Regions from separate parts of the Pseudomonas sp. RSB 5.4 genome, predicted to be linked through region 1. Evidence: predicted binding sites of a transcription regulator. Region 1 holds the regulator's gene; the other holds the start of a gene.

What was found. The regulator sigma-54, encoded in region 1, starts transcription at its own class of promoters, with help from an activator protein. The targets are predictions, from matches to a motif close to ANTGGCATNNANNTTGCTNT.
Region 2: the regulator sigma-54 is predicted to act here: its motif matches at 1,511-1,530, upstream of glnA (glutamate--ammonia ligase).

Annotation. Positions count from the first base shown of each region.
Region 1 covers NZ_CP146986.1:5,609,599-5,614,374, reverse strand. Annotated here, with positions in the region: gene lptA (lipopolysaccharide transport periplasmic protein LptA) at 1-316, shown strand, start outside; gene lptB (LPS export ABC transporter ATP-binding protein) at 316-1,041, shown strand; gene V9L13_RS25185 (RNA polymerase factor sigma-54) at 1,228-2,721, shown strand; gene raiA (ribosome-associated translation inhibitor RaiA) at 2,795-3,103, shown strand; gene ptsN (PTS IIA-like nitrogen regulatory protein PtsN) at 3,116-3,580, shown strand; gene rapZ (RNase adapter RapZ) at 3,583-4,440, shown strand; gene V9L13_RS25165 (HPr family phosphocarrier protein) at 4,456-4,731, shown strand; gene V9L13_RS25160 (ZIP family metal transporter) at 4,769-4,776, opposite strand, start outside.
Region 2 covers NZ_CP146986.1:4,963,278-4,968,053, reverse strand. Annotated here, with positions in the region: gene thiI (tRNA uracil 4-sulfurtransferase ThiI) at 1-1,296, opposite strand, end outside; gene glnA (glutamate--ammonia ligase) at 1,626-3,032, shown strand; gene V9L13_RS22500 (DUF4124 domain-containing protein) at 3,319-3,831, shown strand; gene V9L13_RS22495 (DUF4124 domain-containing protein) at 3,828-4,445, shown strand; gene glnL (nitrogen regulation protein NR(II)) at 4,677-4,776, shown strand, end outside.

The DNA of each region.
Region 1 (4,776 bases):
TATCGACGTGGTGACCTCAGTCGGCAACCTCGCCTACTTCGAACAGCTGCAGACTGCCGGCGACAAAAAACCTGTGCAGGGCTGGGGCGTGACCATCCAGTATCACGCGCAGCAGAATCGCGTCGTGCTGATCGACAAGGCCAAGGTTGTCGACAAGGACAACAACACCACTCAGGGCGAAAAAATCGTCTATGACACGGTGAAAAAACTGGCCAGCGCCGGCCGCGCTACCGGCAGTAAGGTCACCGAGGCGCGTCCGCGCATCGACATGGTGATCCAGCCGAAGCCGAAAAACGACGAGAAAAAGGCCCAGTAATGGCAACTCTGAAAGCTCAACACCTGGCCAAGGCCTATAAAAGCCGCCAGGTTGTGCGCGACGTCAGCCTGTCGATCGACAGTGGCCAGATCGTTGGCCTGCTCGGCCCGAACGGCGCCGGCAAGACGACCTGCTTCTATATGATCGTCGGCCTGGTGCAGGCCGATCAGGGCCGCGTGTTGATCGATGATCTGGACGTCAGCCATCAGCCGATGCACGGCCGCGCCAAGGCCGGTATCGGCTATCTGCCGCAAGAAGCGTCGATCTTCCGCAAACTGTCGGTGGCCGATAACATCATGGCCATCCTCGAAACCCGCGCGGAACTCGACAAGGCCGGTCGTCGCAAGGAACTGGAAAGCCTGCTGCAGGAATTCCACATCAGCCACATCCGCGACAACCTCGGCATGAGCCTGTCCGGTGGTGAACGCCGCCGGGTGGAAATCGCCCGCGCACTGGCGACCGCACCGAAATTCATCCTGCTCGACGAACCGTTCGCCGGTGTTGACCCGATCTCGGTCGGCGACATCAAGCAGATCATCCACCACCTCAAGGCCAAGGGCATCGGTGTTCTGATCACCGACCACAACGTGCGTGAGACCCTGGATATCTGCGAAACCGCCTACATCGTCAACGACGGTCAACTGATCGCCGAAGGCGATGCTGCGACCATCCTTGCCAACGATCTGGTGAAGGAAGTGTATCTGGGCCACGAGTTCCGCCTGTAAGCACCAAGGCACTTGACCAGCCTCCGGGTGCTGTATCGATGAAGCAGGCTTTTATACGCTTTTATTGTTACAGCGCTCTAGGCAAACACGACAGTTTCAGGCATATAATTTGCTTAAGTTTGGCGCTTCGGCGCCCTGTAGTGGATGGCGCATGCGCGCCGGCGAATAAGGTGTTAAGCCCCTGCCATGAAACCATCGCTAGTCTTGAGAATGGGCCAGCAGCTGACGATGACACCGCAGCTGCAACAGGCCATCCGCCTGCTCCAATTGTCGACCCTGGACCTGCAACAGGAAATCCAGGAGGCCCTGGAATCCAATCCGATGCTCGAACGCCAGGAAGAAGGCGACGACTTCGACAACTCCGATCCTTTGGCCGACAACGCCGAACAAAAGCCCAACACCGACATTCAGGAACCGTCATACCAGGAAACCGCCCCGACGGTGGACAACCTGGAGGAAGGTGAATGGAACGAGCGCATTCCCAACGAGCTGCCGGTCGACACTGCCTGGGAAGATGTCTACCAGACCAGCGCCAGCAGCCTGCCCAGCGGCGATGACGACGAGTGGGACTTCACCACCCGCACCTCTGCCGGGGAAAGCCTGCAGAGCCATTTGCTCTGGCAATTGAACCTGGCGCCGATGTCCGACACCGACCGCCTGATCGCCGTGACCCTGATCGATTGCATCAACAATCAGGGCTACCTCGACGAAACCCTCGAAGAAATTCTCGACGCCTTTGATCCGGAACTCGACATCGAGCTGGACGAGATCGAAGCCGTCCTGCACCGCATCCAGCAGTTCGAACCCGCCGGCATCGGCGCCCGCAACCTCGGCGAATGCCTGTTGCTGCAACTGCGCCAGCTCCCGGCCAAGACTCCGTGGCTGAACGAAGCCAAGCGTCTGGTCAGCGATTACATCGATCTGCTCGGCAGCCGCGACTACAGCCAGCTGATGCGGCGTATGAAGCTCAAGGAAGATGAGCTGCGTCAGGTCATCGAACTGGTGCAGAGCCTGAATCCGCGCCCGGGCTCGCAGATCGAATCGACTGAAGCCGAGTACGTGGTGCCGGACGTCATTGTGCGCAAGGACAACGAACGCTGGCTGGTCGAGCTGAATCAGGAGTCGGTGCCCCGTCTGCGGGTCAACGCACAGTACGCCGGTTTTGTCCGTCGCGCCGATACCAGCGCCGATAACACCTTCATGCGCAATCAGTTGCAGGAAGCGCGCTGGTTCATCAAGAGCCTGCAAAGCCGCAACGAAACCCTGATGAAAGTGGCGACCCAGATCGTCGAGCATCAGCGCGGTTTCCTGGAGTACGGCGACGAAGCCATGAAGCCGTTGGTCCTGCACGACATCGCCGAGGCGGTTGGTATGCACGAATCGACGATTTCCCGCGTCACTACCCAGAAATTCATGCATACCCCACGGGGCATTTATGAACTGAAATACTTTTTCTCCAGCCACGTCAGCACCTCCGAAGGCGGCGAATGCTCGTCCACGGCGATTCGCGCGATCATCAAGAAACTGGTTGCGGCGGAAAATCAGAAAAAGCCGTTGAGTGACAGCAAGATCGCTGGTTTACTGGAGGCACAAGGCATTCAGGTGGCTCGCCGCACCGTCGCCAAGTACCGCGAATCCCTCGGGATCGCGCCTTCGAGCGAACGCAAGCGGTTGATGTAAGCCACGTTACAGCGTTCCAGTGGCAGGCTCTTCGGCCTGCCGCTTTATGCACTGGCAACGAAGGAGAAGCTGTATGCAAGTCAACATCAGTGGACACCAACTGGAAGTGACCCAACCTCTGCGTTCCTATATCGAGGAAAAACTCCAACGACTGGAGCGCCATTTCGACAAGATCACCAACGTGCAGGTCACGATGTGCGTCGAAAAGCTGAAGCAGAAAATCGAAGCCACCTTGCATATTCCCGGCAGCGAAGTGGTCGCCAACGCAGAAGATACCGACATGTACGCTGCGATCGACGCACTGACCGACAAGCTGGATCGCCAACTCAAAAAGCATAAGGAAAAGACCCAGAGCCTCCTCCAGGGCGCGACAGGTCGTTAACACCCCCAACCCATGATCCGACTTGAAAGTATCCTGACCCCCGGCCGTTCCCTGGTGAACGTGCCGGGCGGCAGTAAAAAGAAAGCCCTCGAACAGATTGCCAACCTGATCGCCCGCGAAGTGCCGGGTCTGGAGATGCAAGATGTCTTCGAGGCGCTGATCGCCCGTGAGAAACTTGGCTCCACCGGTTTCGGCAACGGCATCGCCATTCCCCACTGTCGCCTCAAAGGCTGTGAAGCGCCTGTCAGCGCTTTGATGCACCTTGATGCGCCTATCGATTTCGATGCCATCGACGGTGCGCCGGTTGACCTGCTGTTTGTCCTGCTGGTCCCGGAAGCTGCCACCGATGCCCACCTGGAATTACTGCGCCAGATCGCCAGCATGCTCGATCGCAAGGAAGTGCGCGAAAAACTGCGCAGCGCACCGAGCAACGAAGCCTTGTATCAGGTCGTCCTGAGCGAGCAAAACGGGCATTAATCATGCGCTTGATCATCGTCAGCGGCCGCTCCGGCTCGGGTAAAAGCACTGCCCTGGATGTCCTTGAGGACAACGGCTACTACTGCATCGACAACCTGCCGGCCGGTCTGCTGCCGGAACTGGCCGAACGCGCGCTGATCCACACCGAACTGGCCCAGCCGCTGGTGGCGGTGTCGATTGATGCGCGCAACCTGCCAAGCCACCTGTCGCGTTTCCCCGAGTTGCTGGAAGAAGTCCGCGCCCGGCACATCCAGTGCGATGTGCTGTATCTGGATGCCGACGAAGAAACCCTGCTCAAGCGCTTTTCGGAAACCCGCCGTCGTCACCCGCTGAGCACGGCCAACCGCTCGCTGGCCGAAGCGATCAACGACGAGACTGCCCTGCTCGGGCCGATTGCCGACCTGGCCGACCTCAAGGTCAACACCACCAATCTGAACCTGTACCAGTTGCGCGACACCATCAAGCTACGCCTGCTGAACCAGCCGGAGCCGGGCACGGCCTTCCTGGTCGAGTCGTTCGGCTTCAAGCGCGGCATGCCGGTGGATGCGGATCTGGTGTTCGACGTGCGCTGCCTGCCCAATCCGTACTGGAAGCCTGAATTGCGCGCACAATCCGGTCTCGATGCACCGGTCGCCGAATATCTGGCGGCGCAGCCGGAGGTTGACGAGATGTTTCAAGACATCTACGGCTACCTGAATAAATGGCTGCCGCGTTTTGCCGCGAGCAACCGCGCCTACGTCACCATTGCCATTGGCTGCACCGGCGGGCATCACCGCTCCGTTTACCTGACCGAACGTCTGGGTCAGGCCCTGCAGAAAACCCTGAAGAACGTCCAGGTTCGCCACCGCGACCTCACTTAAAGGATTCACACCGCGATGCCTGCTCTGGAAATCGAAATCATCAATAAGCTGGGCCTGCATGCCCGAGCGTCGGCCAAATTCGTCGGGGTAGCGGGTAAGTTCCCGGATTGCACGATCAGAGTGGGGCGCACACCCGAAACCACAGTTGATGGCAAAAGCATCATGGCGATGATGATGCTGGCCGCCGGCAAAGGCACCAAGATCTATCTGAGTACCGAAGGCCATCAGGAGCAGGAAGCGCTGGATGCGCTGGTGGCATTGATCAACAACTACTTCGATGAAGGTGGTTGATCCTGCATGGAGGGGGAGCTTGCTCCCTCTCTGCCAATCAGCCCA
Region 2 (4,776 bases), 650 kb from region 1:
TACTTCTATGCCGGCAAGTTCCAGCGGGTCATCCTCGGCCGCATCCGGGTGACGGATGTCGATGACGATCTGACCGGCCAGCGCCTCGCCGACTTCTTCGATTTGCAAATCCTGGCCCAATTCGTCGATCACCCGATCGATCGACACCAGTTTGGCGTTTTCGAGCGCACGCTCGAGAACCGCCATGTCGAATTCTTTCTCTTCGTGCTCAACACGGTGGCGCTTGGCGGCGGTCTTCGGATTGACCGAGATGACCCCGCAGTACTCCGGCATGTGCCGGGCGAAATCGGCGGTGCCGATCTCGTTGGCCGTGTCGATGATGTCCTGCTTGTGCGCGACGATCAGTGGGCGCAGGACCAGCTTGTCGGTCACACAGTCGATCACCGACAGGTTCGGCAGCGTCTGGCTCGATACCTGGGAAATCGCTTCGCCGGTGACCAGCGCATCGATGTGCAGCCGATCGGCGATGGCCGACGATGCGCGCAACATCATACGCTTCAATACGACGCCCATATGACTGTTATCGACTTTGCCGAGAATTTCGCCCAACACTTCTTCGAACGGAACACTGACAAATAGCACGCGTTGCGAGCTGCCGTACTTCTTCCAGATGAAATGCGCGACTTCCATCACGCCCAATTCGTGGGCACGCCCGCCCAGATTGAAGAAGCAGAAATGCGCCATCAGGCCGCGGCGCATGATCTGGTACGCGGCAACCGTCGAGTCAAAGCCGCCGGACATCAATACCAGCGTCTGCTCCAGGGCGCCGAGCGGATATCCGCCGATGCCGTTGTGCTGGCTGTGAATGACAAACAACCGTTGGTCGCGAACTTCGATGCGAACTTCGATTTGCGGGTCTTTGAGGTCGATTCCGGCCGCACCGCACTCACGACGCAGCTTGCTGCCGACGTATTTTTCAACGTCCATCGAGCTGAACGGATGCTTGCCTGCACGCTTGCAGCGCACCGAGAAAATCTTCCCGGCCAGCACATCGCCGTAGTGCTGTTTGCACTTCTCGGTGATGTCGTCGAAGTCGCCCAGCGGGTACTCGTCGATCTGCAGAAAGTGCGCGACACCCGGAGTGCAAGTCAGGCGCTCGCCCATCTCTTTCAAGGCTTTGGGGTCGGTAACGCGGGTTTCCAGCTCGAGATTGTCCCACACACCGTTCACCACCACGGCCGGGTCCAGATCGCGGAGCACGGCGCGGATGTTCTTGGCCAGCTGGCGGATGAAACGCATCCGGACAGGGCGGCTTTTGATGGTGATCTCGGGGAAGACTTTTACGATTAGTTTCATGAAAACAGCGCGCGCAGGGCCAGCCGAAAAAGGGGGGCGCGGATTATAGCGGAAATTGCTCAAGGTTTAACCAGTTAATATGCAGAAGGTTTCACTTGCACCAAAACGGGTCATTTTTGATTTAGGACGCTACATTAAAGGGCGAGATTTTCGCCTTTATGGCGCTTTCGTCCTGTGAAAGCGTGAATTTGGGGCAAAAAACCCATGCTGGGGCACTGGCATGCAATTTGCTCCCTTGTGAGGCAGGTTGCCTTGGCAGAGTATCTGCGCCGGCATCACCCATATTAAGGGCATCCACTACCAAGCCCTAAGCCACCCCGGAGGACACTATGTCGAAGTCGGTTCAACTCATCAAAGATCATGACGTCAAGTGGATTGATCTGCGCTTCACGGACACCAAAGGCACTCAGCACCACGTGACCATGCCGGCTCGCGATGCGCTGGAAGACGACTTCTTCGAAGTCGGCAAGATGTTCGACGGTTCCTCCATCGCTGGCTGGAAAGGCATCGAAGCCTCCGACATGATCCTGCTGCCGGACGACGACACTGCCGTTCTGGACCCGTTCACCGAAGACGCAACCCTTATCCTGGTTTGCGACATCATCGAACCTTCGACCATGCAAGGTTACGATCGCGACCCGCGCGCCATCGCTCACCGCGCCGAGGAATACCTGAAGACCACCGGTATCGGTGACACCGTCTTCGCCGGTCCAGAGCCAGAATTCTTCATCTTCGACGAAGTGAAGTTCAAGTCGGACATCTCCGGTTCGATGTTCAAGATCTACTCCGAACAAGGCTCGTGGATGTCCGACCAGGACATCGAAGGCGGCAACAAAGGCCACCGTCCTGGTATCAAAGGCGGCTACTTCCCGGTTCCGCCGTTCGACCACGACCACGAAATCCGTACTGCCATGTGCAACGCACTGGAAGAGATGGGCCAGACCGTTGAAGTTCACCACCACGAAGTGGCGACTGCCGGTCAGAACGAAATCGGTGTCAAGTTCAACACCCTGGTGAAGAAAGCTGACGAAGTTCAGACGCTGAAATACGTTGTGCACAACGTTGCCGACGCCTACGGCCGCACCGCGACCTTCATGCCGAAGCCACTGTACGGCGACAACGGCTCGGGCATGCACGTGCACATGTCCATCGCCAAAGACGGCAAGAACACCTTCGCAGGTGAAGGCTATGCCGGCCTGTCCGAAACCGCCCTGTACTTCATCGGCGGTATCATCAAACACGGTAAGGCCCTGAACGGCTTCACCAACCCGGCCACCAACTCCTACAAGCGTCTGGTGCCAGGTTTCGAAGCGCCGGTGATGCTGGCCTACTCGGCTCGCAACCGTTCCGCCTCGATCCGTATTCCTTACGTCAACAGCCCACGCGGCCGTCGTATCGAAGCCCGTTTCCCGGATCCGGCTGCCAACCCGTACCTGGCTTTCGCAGCACTGCTGATGGCCGGCCTGGACGGCATCCAGAACAAGATCCACCCAGGCGACGCCGCTGACAAAAACCTGTACGACCTGCCGCCTGAAGAGGCGAAAGAGATCCCACAAGTTTGCGGCAGCCTGAAAGAAGCCCTGGAAGAGCTGGACAAGGGCCGTGCGTTCCTGACCAAGGGCGGCGTGTTCTCCGACGACTTCATCGACGCTTACATCGCGCTGAAATCCGAAGAAGAAATCAAGGTCCGCACCTTCGTACACCCACTGGAATATGAGCTGTACTACAGCTGCTGATCCGGTAGCGCCGTGCTACGCGGCGTGACAAAAAGAGGCCTCCTTCGGGAGGCCTTTTTTATTGCGCGGATTTCGTTGGCGCCCGCACGACCCTGTGGGAGCGGGCTTGCTCGCGAAGGCGTCGTGTCAGCCACCATCATCTTCAATGACCGACCGCATTCGCGAGCAAGCCCGCTCCCACGGGGGCATTGCAGCGTCTGAATGATTTGCGGATATGTCCAGGGTTGGGCCAACCGCCACACCTGGCCTATGCTCCACCCCATCGTTTTCATTGCCGGTCGATTTCATGGGTCGCACCTTTCTCTACCTCCTGCTACTGATCGCCCTGCCCGCCGCCGCGCAGATCTACAAGTACACCGATGCCAATGGCAACACGGTCTACAGCGATCATGCGCCGGACGGTGTAAAGGCGCTGCCGGTAGCGCTGCCACCACTCAACAGCGTCGAACCGCAGGCACCGAGCCCCCTGGCGCCCGCCAGCACGGACACGCGCCCAGCGGCGCGCAGTGCTTATGAGGTGCTGGAACTGACCGGCCTGCCCAGCGAAGAAGCCCTGCGCGCCAACAACGGCACCTTCACCGTCAACGTGCTGATCAAGCCGCGCCTGCAGCCGCCACACCAGCTAAGGCTGGTATTGGACGACGCGCCCTACGGCCAGCCGAGCAACGTGCCGATCCTGCAACTGGTGAATGTCGATCGCGGCGAGCATCGTCTCGCGGTGCAGGTGATCGACGGTGAAGCGATCATCCAGCAGAGCCCGGCGGTGGTGTTCACCGTGCAGCGGGTGCATAAGCCGTGAGGATTTTCTGGCTGATCCTGTGCCTGTGCGCCCTGCCCGTGCACGCCGAGGTCTTCACCTATGTCGACGCGCACGGCAATCGCGTCTACACAGACCAGCCGCGCGGCAACGCCAAGCGCGTACCTATCGCGACCAGTAATCGCATGTCGGCCAACCCCACGGCTGCAGCACCGATCAGCGCTGCAAAAAAGGTCGCGGAACAACCCTTGTTCCACTACGACATGCTGCGCATCCTGATTCCCGAGCCGGACGCGACCATTCGCAGTAGCGCGGGCGAAGTGATCGTCAGCGTCACCAGCGAACCCGGTTTGCAACAGGGCCATCGCTATCGCCTGCTGCTCGACGGCCAGGCCACTGGCGAGGCGGGCCTGAGTCCGGTATTCCCATTGAGTAACGTCGACCGTGGCAGCCACAACCTGTCGGTGGAAATCCTCGATGTCGAGGGTCGCATCGTCGAGCGCACCGCCAACCAGCCGTTCCACATGCTGCGCATCTCGCTGGCGCAGAAACGCCAGGTCAAACCCTGCGTCAGCGAGGACTACGGCGTGCGCCCGGAATGTCCGCTGAAAGACAAACCCGCCGAAGAAAAAAATCCCTTCCTGCGTTTCTTCTAACGCCGTTCAGCTTTGCGCACTATATTGGTGCATAAGGTTGCACCGTACCCACATCCCAACCCATTTTGGTTCGAAACTTCCCGTTCCGGCGGCAATGGCGCCACGCAAACGAGCGTCAAACGCCTGTTTCACGGGTTGAACGCTTCTTTTCGGAGCCTTGGTTTGGTTTTTGCATTTTCCGTTTAACGACGCCTGCTTCTTGCGCACGCTCCGCCCCCAAAAGAGGCTCCGATGACTATTAGCGACGCAATCCACCGTTTGCTGCTCGACAACCTGACCACCGCCACCATCCTGCTCGACGCCGAATTGCGCCTTGAGTACATGAACCCGG